DNA from 2 places in the Bacillus jepli genome. Region 1 is predicted to be linked to the other one. Evidence: a T-box and tRNA genes for the amino acid it is inferred to sense, from the RefSeq annotation. Region 1 holds a T-box; the other holds one or more tRNA genes.

Region 1 (5,959 bases):
TGAAAGTCAACATTTTTTCTAAAAAAATTTTTGGCCAGGAAAATATAAATCCTGGCCCATTCCTTTATTACTTCTTCGGACCGATTACTTCCTTATTCCCCATATATGGGCGTAATACCTCAGGAATAATCACCGTGCCGTCTTCCTGTTGGTAATTTTCTAAAATCGCAGCCACAGTTCGACCAATTGCAAGTCCAGAACCATTTAATGTGTGAACATGTTCTGGCTTAGAATCTCTGTCACGACGGAAACGAATATTTGCACGTCTTGCTTGGAAAGCTTCAAAGTTACTACAAGAAGAAATTTCACGATATGTTTCATAGCTTGGAATCCATACTTCAATGTCATATTTCTTCGCGGCAGTGAATCCTAGATCAGCACTACACATGCTTAAAACTCGATATGGAAGACCTAGTAGTTGAAGTACTTTTTCAGCATTTGCTGTTAGGCTCTCTAGTTCCGCGTAAGAATCTTCCGGCTTAACAAACTTTACTAACTCTACTTTATTAAATTGATGTTGACGAATCAAGCCTCTTGTATCTCTTCCAGCAGAACCAGCTTCAGACCGGAAACAAGCACTAAATGCTGCATACTTAATTGGTAGTTCATCGCCACTTAAGATTTCATCGCGGTGAAGATTCGTAACAGGAACCTCTGCAGTTGGAATTAAAAAATAGTCTTCACTTTCAATGAGGAATGCATCCTCTTCAAACTTAGGAAGCTGTCCTGTTCCAGTCATACTTGCACGGTTCACTAAATAAGGAGGAATGACTTCCTCATACCCATGTTCCTCCACATGAAGGTCTAACATAAAGTTAAATAAGGCTCTTTCTAATCTAGCCCCTAGCCCCTTATAAAATACAAAACGGCTTCCAGTGACCTTTCCAGCACGTTCGAAATCTAGTATTTGTAGTTGATCGGCAATTTCCCAGTGTGGCTTTGGTTCAAAACCAAATTCAGGAAGTTCACCCCACTTGCGAATTTCTACGTTATCATCCTCAGATTCACCAATTGGTACACTTTTGTGAGGTATGTTTGGAATAGATAACATGAGATGTTCTAATTGTTCCTCAACACCTCGTAATTCCGTATCCAATTCCTTAATTTGATCACCAACCTCACGCATTTCCAAAATAAGAGCGTCAGCATCCTTTTTCTCTCTTTTTAAAACGGCAATTTGGCCAGACACTTCATTCCTACGACCTTTTAACTCTTCAGTTTTCGCAATAAGCTCACGGCGTGTCTTGTCCAATTCTTCAAAACGACCAAGATCCGTTAAATCCTCACCACGAAACTGAAGTCTTTCTTTTACCTCATTAAAATGGCTTCGTAAATATTTAATATCCAACATCACTAAAACCTCCTAAAATCTATGTAGTATACAAATAAAACCTTCCTCTCGACTGTATAAAACAAGAGTTTTGAGATAGCACAGATTCGGAGAACCAAGCTAACAAAGAACTCGCCGCTTATCGACAGTCAAAAGGCAAATAAAAAACTCCCGCCCCTAAAAAAGGGACGAGAGTTAACCCGCGTTACCACCCTAGTTGAGGATACAAGTATCCCCCTCTTGAAAAAGATAACGGATTTACCGAAAATACCTACTGGAAAACTTACGGTTCAGTATTTCACTCAAGGATGGATTCACAAGCTTTTTTCATCAGTTCACACCAGCCACCGACTCTCTTAAGAAAAAAAGCAAGTTACTATTTCCTATCATAGATTTATCATTTATTATTATCTTCAGTTTTACCACGTTTTGATTGTTTATACAAGGTTTTTTGCTTTTGATTCTTCGACCATTTTTACAAAATACGCAGTAAAACGATGATCATCTGTTAATTCTGGATGGAAGGAACAGCCTAAAAATTGACCTTCACGCGCTGCCACAATTCTACCATCATGTTTTGCCAGGACCTCAACGTTTTCTCCCGCTTCTACAATATGTGGTGCACGAATAAACACACCTACAAAATCGTCTGCGATTCCAGGTATCATCAACTCCGCTTCGAAGCTCTCACGTTGACGACCAAATGAATTTCGCTCAACCGCCACATCCATTAAACCAAGATGCGGTTCTTTATAATCAACAAGCTTCTTTGCTAGAAGGATTAACCCTGCACATGTGCCAAACATTGGTTTTCCTTGTGCTGCAAATGCACGTAGAGGTTCCATAAAATGATATTTATCAATTAAACGACGCATAGTTGTGCTTTCCCCACCAGGGATAATAAGTCCGTCAATTTCTTCAAGTTGTTCTACCTTTTTTACAATTACTGCTTCTGCCCCAGAGGCTTCTATTGAACGTACATGCTCTCTAACAGCACCCTGAAGTCCCAATACTCCAATTTTAACCACGACTGAACACCTTCTATCTTACCAGCCTCGTTCTTGCATGCGTTGGTCTGGTAATAATGATGAAATTTCAATACCCTTCATGGCATTTCCTAAACCTTTTGATAGATGGGCAATTAATTCGTAATCTTGATAATGTGTAGTTGCTTCAACAATTGCGCGAGCAAATTTAGCAGGATTGTCTGATTTAAAAATACCAGAACCTACAAACACACCATCAGCACCAAGTTGCATCATTAACGCAGCGTCTGCTGGAGTCGCAACACCACCTGCTGCAAAGTTAACAACTGGTAGACGACCTTCTTGTTTGATTTGAAGTAATAATTCAAATGGCGCCCCTAAATTTTTCGCTTCTGTCATCAATTCATCTTCGCTCATGCCAACAACTTTGCGAATTTGAGCATTTACTTTTCTCATATGACGTACAGCTTCAACGATATTACCTGTTCCAGGCTCACCTTTTGTGCGAAGCATAGATGCGCCTTCCGCAATACGGCGAGTTGCTTCACCTAAATCACGGCATCCACATACAAACGGAACAGTGAAATCACGTTTATTTAAATGGAATTCCTCATCCGCTGGAGTTAATACTTCACTCTCATCAATATAGTCAACACCCATAGCCTCTAGTACCCTTGCTTCTACTATATGACCAATACGAGCTTTTGCCATAACAGGAATAGTAACAGCACCCATTACTTGCTCAACTATTGTTGGGTCAGCCATTCTAGCAACTCCACCTGCTGCACGAATATCAGCTGGAACACGCTCTAATGCCATTACTGCTACTGCGCCGGCTTCTTCAGCTATTCTAGCCTGCTCTGCATTCACAACGTCCATAATAACGCCGCCTTTTTGCATTTCAGCCATTCCTCGTTTTACTCGATCTGTACCTGTATTTGCCACTACGATTCCCCCTATATGATGTTTAATTAGATTAGCTTATTTATACGCTTTATCATATCATATTTTGATAAATAATATATAAATGCCTATTAAAAAAATCTTAAGATTATTCTAACGCAGTTTTAATATATTTCCTAGTAAATATACCAAAATAGTATACATTGGAAGAAATTGAAAAAACCTCCCTCTATAAATAGAAGGAGGATAGTATTGATTAATGCTTAAAACCAGCCTTTTACGGTATTCGCTACACTTGACCAAATATCACCAAAGAAGCCGCCGATTCCTCTCATCATGAGAACAAACCAATTTGTCTTCTCCACGCCTGTGTCAGTTACAAGTGCTACCTGTAATTTATCACCACCGCCTGGTGTGATATACCCTAAATCATCACCATCATAGGAAACAGCCATATGACCGACTTTGGTTCCCTCTTTAAATGGTGCTGTTACCTCTTTGTCTTTTGAAAGTACCTTTTTATCAAAAACATATTTTGCTTTAAATGCTGACTTATCTACACCCTTTGGAACAATAAGTTTCACAGGTGCTTCAGTTGAAATTTCTACTTCTTTTTCTTTTCCTTTAACAACCTTTAGATCTTTATGGCCCTTTAATTGGTAGCCTTCAGGGTAAACTTCAATTTGCTCAAAATTATTAAAACCGTAATCTAACAACTTACTTGTTTCTTTGAAACGTTCAGGTTCACTTGTAGCACCCATCACAACGGAAATTAATCTTTTCCCATTTCGCTCAGCTGTTCCAGTGAAACAATAACCAGCTGCAGGTGTAGTACCAGTTTTTAATCCATCCATTCCTTCATAATGGAATTGAGCTAGATATGGAGAAACACTTGGATCATGTTTTAACATCCAATTCCAGTTGTCTAGTTTTTCACCATAAAAATCAAGTTGTGGGATACTAGAAATATCCAATACATGTGGATAATCACGAATTAATGAATAGGCTAATAATGCTACAGATCTTGCAGAAAGCATATTATCTCCATCTGGACTTGTTCCTTCGGGATAATTATCACCTAGCATAGAATTAGATAACCCTGTACTATTTACAAACTCATAGTCAGGAAGACCTAATTCTTCTGCCTTTTTATTCATTAGCTTTACAAATTCACCCTCAGTACCAGCTAGTAGTTCCGCTAGTGTAATAGTAGTTGCGTTATCTGAATAGATCGCCATTGCTTTATAAAGCTCTTCAACCGTATAATCGTGATTTAGTCGTAAGCCAACACCTGAAAAGTTATTATTCGCAGATATATCATAGGCATACTGACTAATTTGAGTCGTTTGATCCCATGAAAGTCTACCTTCATCAATAGCTTCCAATACTAGATATTCAGTCATCATTTTAACCATACTTGCAATTGGTGCTGCCTGATCTGCATTTTTTTCATATAGGATCTTACCTGTATTTGCATCTATCAATATTGCATTTTTTACATTTATATCAAGAGCAGGAGCCGCCTTTGCCGGAGGTACTTGCCCTACAATAAGCGATAGCAAAAAGACTGCTATAAAACTTAAAATCAATCTTTTTTGTGTTTGTTTTTTCACGTTTTAAACCTCCACTTTCGTATTACGCACAAAAATCATTTTAACACATCGGCTTCAAAAAAAATAGACAGAGTACATGACTCTATCTACCTTAATATAAAAATCCTACCAATGGATTATTTTGTCGAATTTAGCTTATAGTGTTGAATAGTTTGGTGCTTCTTTTGTAATCTGAACATCGTGCGGATGACTCTCACGTAATCCTGCACCTGTCATTTTAATAAATTGAGCCTTTTCTCTTAGCTCTTCTAGATTCTTTGTACCGCAGTACCCCATACCTGAACGAATACCACCAATTAATTGATAAATCGTATCTGTAAGAGGACCTTTGTATGGAAGACGTCCTTCAATTCCTTCAGGAACAAATTTCTTCGCATCCTCCTGGAAGTAACGGTCCTTACTGCCTTTTTCCATTGCAGCAACTGAACCCATACCGCGATATACCTTAAAGCGACGACCTTGGAAAATCTCTGTTTCACCTGGGCTTTCGGATACACCTGCAAGTAAGCTACCAAGCATGACTACATGTCCTCCAGCAGCTAATGCCTTTACGATGTCACCAGAAAATTTAATACCGCCATCCGCAATAATTGAAACACCATGTTTTCTTGCTTCTGTTGCACAATCATAAATAGCTGTAATCTGTGGAACACCAACACCTGCAACAACACGTGTTGTACAAATAGAACCTGGTCCAATACCAACCTTTACAACACTAGCACCAGCCTCAATTAGAGCTCGGGTTGCTTCAGCAGTTGCCACATTACCAGCAATTATATTTAAGTCTGGATACTGGTTTCGAATTTTTCTTACTGTTTCAAGAACACCTGCTGAGTGACCATGTGCTGTATCAACAACAATTGCATCAACTCCAGCTTCTACAAGCTTTGCAACACGAGGCGCCGTATCTTTTGATACACCAACAGCTGCTCCTACTAATAAACGTCCCTGTGCATCCTTTGCAGAATTAGGAAACTCAATTACTTTTTCAATATCCTTAATCGTAATAAGTCCTTTTAATACACCACTCTCATCAACAAGTGGAAGTTTTTCAATTTTATACTTTTGTAAAATCTTTTCTGCCTGTTCTAAAGTCGTACCAACAGGGGCAGTCACGAGATTTTCCT
Region 2 (5,959 bases), 1.3 Mb from region 1:
CCGGGATGGACACACCGCTGGTGTACCAGTTGTCCTGCCAAGGGCATAGCTGGGTAGCTATGTGTGGAAGGGATAAGTGCTGAAAGCATCTAAGCATGAAGCCCCCCTCAAGATGAGATTTCCCATAGTGTTAAACTAGTAAGATCCCTCGAAGATGACGAGGTTGATAGGTCAGAGGTGGAAGCATGGTGACATGTGCAGCTGACTGATACTAATCGATCGAGGACTTAACCAAAATCTCTTCTAATGAATGTAGAAACGTTATCTAGTTTTGAAGGAATGAAAATTTCTTCTTGAAATTTATTCTGAAGATAGTATAATATATCTTGTCTTTACCTTATCTAGTGACGATAGCGAGAAGGTCACACCCGTTCCCATACCGAACACGGAAGTTAAGCTTCTCAGCGCCGATGGTAGTTGGGACTTTGTCCCTGTGAGAGTAGGACGTCGCTAGGTTGGAGAAGATGGAGGATTAGCTCAGCTGGGAGAGCACCTGCCTTACAAGCAGGGGGTCGGCGGTTCGATCCCGTCATCCTCCACCATTAATTTAAAATTTTGCCGGTGTAGCTCAGTTGGTAGAGCACGACCGAATAAGTTTCTTGAAATTACTTCAGCGTACTAATCGAGCTGCTTCTTGAATAAGCTATCTGAGATTAGGACGACTTATCACAATCAAATCCAGAGTGGTTTGAGATCTTAATAATGCCGGTGTAGCTCAGTTGGTAGAGCAACTGACTTGTAATCAGTAGGTCGTGGGTTCGACTCCTATCGCCGGCACCACTTACGAGCCATTAGCTCAGTCGGTAGAGCATCTGACTTTTAATCAGAGGGTCGAAGGTTCGAGTCCTTCATGGCTCACCATTTAAATAGTTTTGCGGGTGTGGCGGAATTGGCAGACGCGCTAGACTTAGGATCTAGTGTCTTTGACGTGGGGGTTCGAGTCCCTTCACCCGCATTATGCGGAAGTAGTTCAGTGGTAGAACACCACCTTGCCAAGGTGGGGGTCGCGGGTTCGAATCCCGTCTTCCGCTCCAAAGAAATTTACAATGCCGGGGTGGCGGAACTGGCAGACGCACAGGACTTAAAATCCTGCGGTAGGTGACTACCGTACCGGTTCGATTCCGGTCCTCGGCACCACTTAATGAATAATGCGCCCGTAGCTCAATTGGATAGAGCGTCTGACTACGGATCAGAAGGTTATGGGTTCGACTCCTTTCGGGCGCGCCATATTACGGGAAGTAGCTCAGCTTGGTAGAGCACTTGGTTTGGGACCAAGGGGTCGCAGGTTCGAATCCTGTCTTCCCGACCATTTAAAAAATCGGGGCCTTAGCTCAGCTGGGAGAGCGCCTGCTTTGCACGCAGGAGGTCAGCGGTTCGATCCCGCTAGGCTCCACCAATGATTTTAAAAAATATAATTATATGATTTATGGCGGTGTAGCTCAGCTGGCTAGAGCGTACGGTTCATACCCGTGAGGTCGGGGGTTCGATCCCCTCCGCCGCTACCATTAAATTTAAAAGCATTACGGACCTTTAGCTCAGCTGGTTAGAGCAGACGGCTCATAACCGTCCGGTCGTAGGTTCGAGTCCTACAAGGTCCACCATCTACAACTTCTTATATGTGGAGGAATACCCAAGTCCGGCTGAAGGGATCGGTCTTGAAAACCGACAGGGGTGTTAAAGCCCGCGGGGGTTCGAATCCCTCTTCCTCCGCCATATTTATTATTTAAGAATAGTTTAATTTTATATGATTTCTATTATCGCGGGGTGGAGCAGTCTGGTAGCTCGTCGGGCTCATAACCCGAAGGTCGTAGGTTCAAATCCTGCCCCCGCAACCAAAAAAACAACTAAAAAAAGTTGTTGACTAGATTCAAAAGATATAGTAAGATAATATTTGTCTTGAAAATAAAAGATTAAATATTTAATAAATGGTCCCGTGGTGTAGCGGTTAACATGCCTGCCTGTCACGCAGGAGATCGCCGGTTCGATCCCGGTCGGGACCGCCATATGTAGTGGCTCAGTAGCTCAGTCGGTAGAGCAAAGGACTGAAAATCCTTGTGTCGGCGGTTCGATTCCGTCCTGAGCCACCTTATTATTTTTAAAAAATTAATGGCGGCTGTGGCGAAGTGGTTAACGCATCGGATTGTGGTTCCGACATTCGTGGGTTCGATTCCCATCAGCCGCCCCATATATGAATGCGGGTGTAGTTTAATGGTAAAACCTCAGCCTTCCAAGCTGATGTCGTGAGTTCGATTCTCATCACCCGCTCCAATTTTACCTTAATGGGCCTATAGCTCAGCTGGTTAGAGCGCACGCCTGATAAGCGTGAGGTCGATGGTTCGAGTCCATTTAGGCCCACCATATTGTTATTCCGCAGTAGCTCAGTGGTAGAGCTATCGGCTGTTAACCGATCGGTCGTAGGTTCGAATCCTACCTGCGGAGCCATTTTTGGGGAAGTACTCAAGTGGCTGAAGAGGCGCCCCTGCTAAGGGTGTAGGTCGCGTAAGCGGCGCGAGGGTTCAAATCCCTCCTTCTCCGCCATGACGATTTTAAATATACAATCTGGCCCGTTGGTCAAGCGGTTAAGACACCGCCCTTTCACGGCGGTAACACGGGTTCGAATCCCGTACGGGTCATCAAGCGTTATGAGAATTTCTCATGGCGTTTTTTATTTTTTATAGAGTTCTTCTTTAGCCTATAAAAAAACACCTGTTGCCAGGTGTACTAATCTTTGGGCATAATATCCTCTTCGATTTTTTGAGCAGGGTTATCTAAGTCCACATCGGAAAAGATCCCAGGGGATACTCCACGAAACATATCAAAAGCAAGAATTTTATCGTCTGGCGCATCAAATAATGGAGCTTCACCATTGAAATCTTCAACTTCTTTTTTTCGTCTCATCTCTACACCTCCATTTATTATCCTCCCAGTTCTTCCTTTAATTATTCTTTTATTAATCATCCCCATTTAGAAAATTACCAAGTCCTCCTAAAATACTCCCTTCACCTGTGCTTCCACCATTTCTAGGTGCACTCGCAAAAATTCGGTCTGCAAGGCGGCTAAATGGTAGTGATTGTATCCATACCGTACCAGGGCCTCTAACAGTAGCATAGAATAGACCTTCACCACCAAAAAAAGCGGTTTTAATTTTTCCTACATACTCAATGCTATAATCGACATCCCTCGTCAATCCTACTAGGCAGCCTGTATCGACTCTTAGGATTTCCCCAGGTTGAAGTTCTTTTTTATGTATGGTACCACCTGCATGTAAAAATGCTAGACCATCTCCTTCTAATTTTTGCATGATGAATCCCTCTCCACCAAAGAAGCCAGTTCCTAACTTTCGTTGAAAATCAATGCCAACTGAAACTCCTTTTGCCGCACATAAAAAGGCATCCTTTTGACAAACTACTTTGCCACCTAGCATGCTTAAATCAACAGGAATGATTTTTCCGGGATAGGGTGCAGCAAAGGAAACATGTTTTTTCCCCATATTGTTATTTGTAAAGACGGTCATAAAGAGACTTTCTCCTGTAAGTACCCTTTTACCAGCTCCTAATAGTTTTCCAAAAAGACCTCCACCTGCAGCTCCTGATCCGTCACCAAATATTGTTTCCATCGAAATGCCATCTTCCATCATCATCATGGCACCGGCTTCGGCAATGACACTTTCACTTGGGTCTAATTCGATTTCAACAAACTGCATATCGTCTCCATAAAGTTTATACTCGATCTCATGTGCGTTCATCCGATTCTTCCTTTCTTTCTCAAAAATATATACAAAGAAGTAATTCGTCGTTTACTAGTATTATCCTTTAAAACTGTAAATGAAGTATGAAAAAAATGTTAATTCTAGTTGAGGATATCCATGACAAATTTAAATAGGAATACTATAATATATTTAGAATTTTCTCAAAATAATTAAGTGATGGGGGATTATATGAGTTCTGAAGTCATTATAAAAAGACGGTTATGGCCAAGAAAGAAGCGTTCGAGAGTTGTTTTATTAACAGGAATCGTTATCATACTCCTTCTGATTACAAGCATTATAGTAGGCTATTTATTTTTAAGAAAAAGTTTACCTACGCTTGAGGGAAATGTTTCGATTGCAGGATTAACCGATGAGGTAGAGGTATTCCGCGATCAAAATGGGGTCCCACATATTGTAGCAAAAAATAATCATGATTTGTATTTCGCTCAAGGGTACGTTACGGCGCAGGATCGTTTATTTCAGATGGATTTAAGCCGAAGGCAGGCTTCAGGAGAGTTAAGTGAAGTAATAGGTTCTTCTCTTGTTGATCAAGATAAGTATTTTAGAACTCTTGGTCTAAGAAGGGCTGCAAAAATATCATATGAAGGATATTCAGAGGAAGCTAAGTCTGTTCTCCAATCTTATGCAGATGGCGTAAATGCTTTTATATTGGAAGCAAAGGAAAAGAATACATTGCCTGTCGAATTTACATTGGCAGGATATGAACCGACTGAATGGAGTCCCACTGATTCTCTTACCATTGGAAAATACATGGCATACGATTTAGGGGGACATTATAAAGGGCAGGCATTTCGCTATTATATGGCACAGAATGTATCCGAAGAAAAATTACTAGAATTATTCCCGACTTACCCTGAAGATGGTGCAACTGTTATTCAAGCGATGAAGGATCATCCTATTGATATTTCAAAAAGTATAGCAACTGCTCCCTTTCCAAATGAGTTTAATGGGAGTAATAACTGGGTTGTAAGTGGTGAGAAATCAGAATCAGGGATGCCTATACTAGCTGATGATCCACATCTAGCATTAGCTACACCATCAATTTGGTATGAAACGCATTTGCAAAGTGATGAAGTGAACGTTAGTGGTGTGATATTTGCCGGTGTCCCAGGAATCATATTAGGTCGTAATGAACATGTTGCTTGGGGAGTTACTAACGTGGGACCTGATGTCCAGGATTTATATATTGAAAGGAGAAATCCGGATAATCCTAATCAATTTGAGTATATGGGGAAATGGGAAGATGCCATTATTATTGAGGAGCCAATAAAGGTAAAGGATGGGGATACTATCCCATATCAAGTTCAGGTTACTAGACATGGTCCAATCATTTCTGAATTTACCCATGATCACAAGGAGGAAACAGCTTTAGCATTAAAATGGACTGCACTTGATGCTTCGACTGAACTAGAGGCGGTGCTGATGTTTGACAAGGCGAAAAATTGGGCTGAATTTAAAGAAGCACTTACATATTTTCATACACCTGCTCAAAACTTTGTTTTTGCAGCAACAGATGGAACGATCGCTTATCGAGCAAATGGGTTGATCCCAATCCGAAAAAAAGGAGATAGTTCTGTTGCTGTACCAGGATGGACAGATGAATACGAGTGGGAGGGATATATTCCTTGGGATGAACTCCCTACCATCGTGAACCCGGAGGAAGGTTTTATCTCTACCGCAAATAATAAAATTGCGCCGGATGAATATCCTTACCATATAACGAATACGTGGGCTCAGCCATATCGACAGCAACGAATTCAAGATGTATTGTCAAGTAAGAAAGTGTTAACGGCAGATGATATGCTTAAACTCCAATTTGATCAACATAATCTGCAAGCTGAAGAATTTGTTCCGTTTTTAATAGATGTAGTATCAAACAGCGAAGATAAGCTAAGAGACATTGATAAAACGGTAATAAAGGAGTTTGAAGAGTGGGATTTTGTAGACCGAATAGAAGATGGAGAGCCTTTAGTCTTTCATAAATGGATGGAGGAATTTGCAAATGTCCTATTTGAAGAATCCATTCCTAGGGAAATCGATAACTTATTTGAAGGAAAATCTCAAATTGTAGACCAAATGATTCGAGAAGCCAAAAATGGACATGAAGGGATTTGGTTATCTGAGGCCGGTGGAATAGAACAGGTAACATTTGAGTCTTTTAAAAGGGCTGTTGATTTTGCAATCGAAAAG

The links. The T-box of region 1 lies ahead of serS (serine--tRNA ligase). A T-box ahead of a tRNA ligase gene usually reads a tRNA of that ligase, here a tRNA-Ser.
Region 2: it has a tRNA-Ser gene. The T-box ahead of serS (serine--tRNA ligase) is inferred to sense a tRNA for this amino acid. The anticodon was not compared.

The regions. Positions count from the first base shown of each region.
Region 1 covers NZ_JBDFMO010000001.1:1,044,375-1,050,333, forward strand. Annotated here, with positions in the region: gene serS (serine--tRNA ligase) at 68-1,351, opposite strand; T-box leader at 1,512-1,729, opposite strand; gene pdxT (pyridoxal 5'-phosphate synthase glutaminase subunit PdxT) at 1,768-2,358, opposite strand; gene pdxS (pyridoxal 5'-phosphate synthase lyase subunit PdxS) at 2,377-3,261, opposite strand; gene ABC371_RS05440 (D-alanyl-D-alanine carboxypeptidase family protein) at 3,483-4,832, opposite strand; gene guaB (IMP dehydrogenase) at 4,968-5,959, opposite strand, start outside.
Region 2 covers NZ_JBDFMO010000001.1:2,297,334-2,303,292, forward strand. Annotated here, with positions in the region: rRNA gene ABC371_RS11715 (23S ribosomal RNA) at 1-235, shown strand, start outside; rRNA gene rrf (5S ribosomal RNA) at 341-456, shown strand; tRNA gene ABC371_RS11725 (tRNA-Val) at 467-542, shown strand; tRNA gene ABC371_RS11730 (tRNA-Thr) at 705-780, shown strand; tRNA gene ABC371_RS11735 (tRNA-Lys) at 786-861, shown strand; tRNA gene ABC371_RS11740 (tRNA-Leu) at 875-955, shown strand; tRNA gene ABC371_RS11745 (tRNA-Gly) at 960-1,034, shown strand; tRNA gene ABC371_RS11750 (tRNA-Leu) at 1,049-1,137, shown strand; tRNA gene ABC371_RS11755 (tRNA-Arg) at 1,151-1,227, shown strand; tRNA gene ABC371_RS11760 (tRNA-Pro) at 1,233-1,309, shown strand; tRNA gene ABC371_RS11765 (tRNA-Ala) at 1,321-1,396, shown strand; tRNA gene ABC371_RS11770 (tRNA-Met) at 1,429-1,505, shown strand; tRNA gene ABC371_RS11775 (tRNA-Ile) at 1,525-1,601, shown strand; tRNA gene ABC371_RS11780 (tRNA-Ser) at 1,621-1,713, shown strand; tRNA gene ABC371_RS11785 (tRNA-Met) at 1,759-1,835, shown strand; tRNA gene ABC371_RS11790 (tRNA-Asp) at 1,928-2,003, shown strand; tRNA gene ABC371_RS11795 (tRNA-Phe) at 2,012-2,084, shown strand; tRNA gene ABC371_RS11800 (tRNA-His) at 2,110-2,185, shown strand; tRNA gene ABC371_RS11805 (tRNA-Gly) at 2,195-2,268, shown strand; tRNA gene ABC371_RS11810 (tRNA-Ile) at 2,282-2,358, shown strand; tRNA gene ABC371_RS11815 (tRNA-Asn) at 2,368-2,442, shown strand; tRNA gene ABC371_RS11820 (tRNA-Ser) at 2,448-2,538, shown strand; tRNA gene ABC371_RS11825 (tRNA-Glu) at 2,562-2,633, shown strand; gene ABC371_RS11830 (hypothetical protein) at 2,722-2,898, opposite strand; gene ABC371_RS11835 (TIGR00266 family protein) at 2,951-3,745, opposite strand; gene ABC371_RS11840 (penicillin acylase family protein) at 3,938-5,959, shown strand, end outside.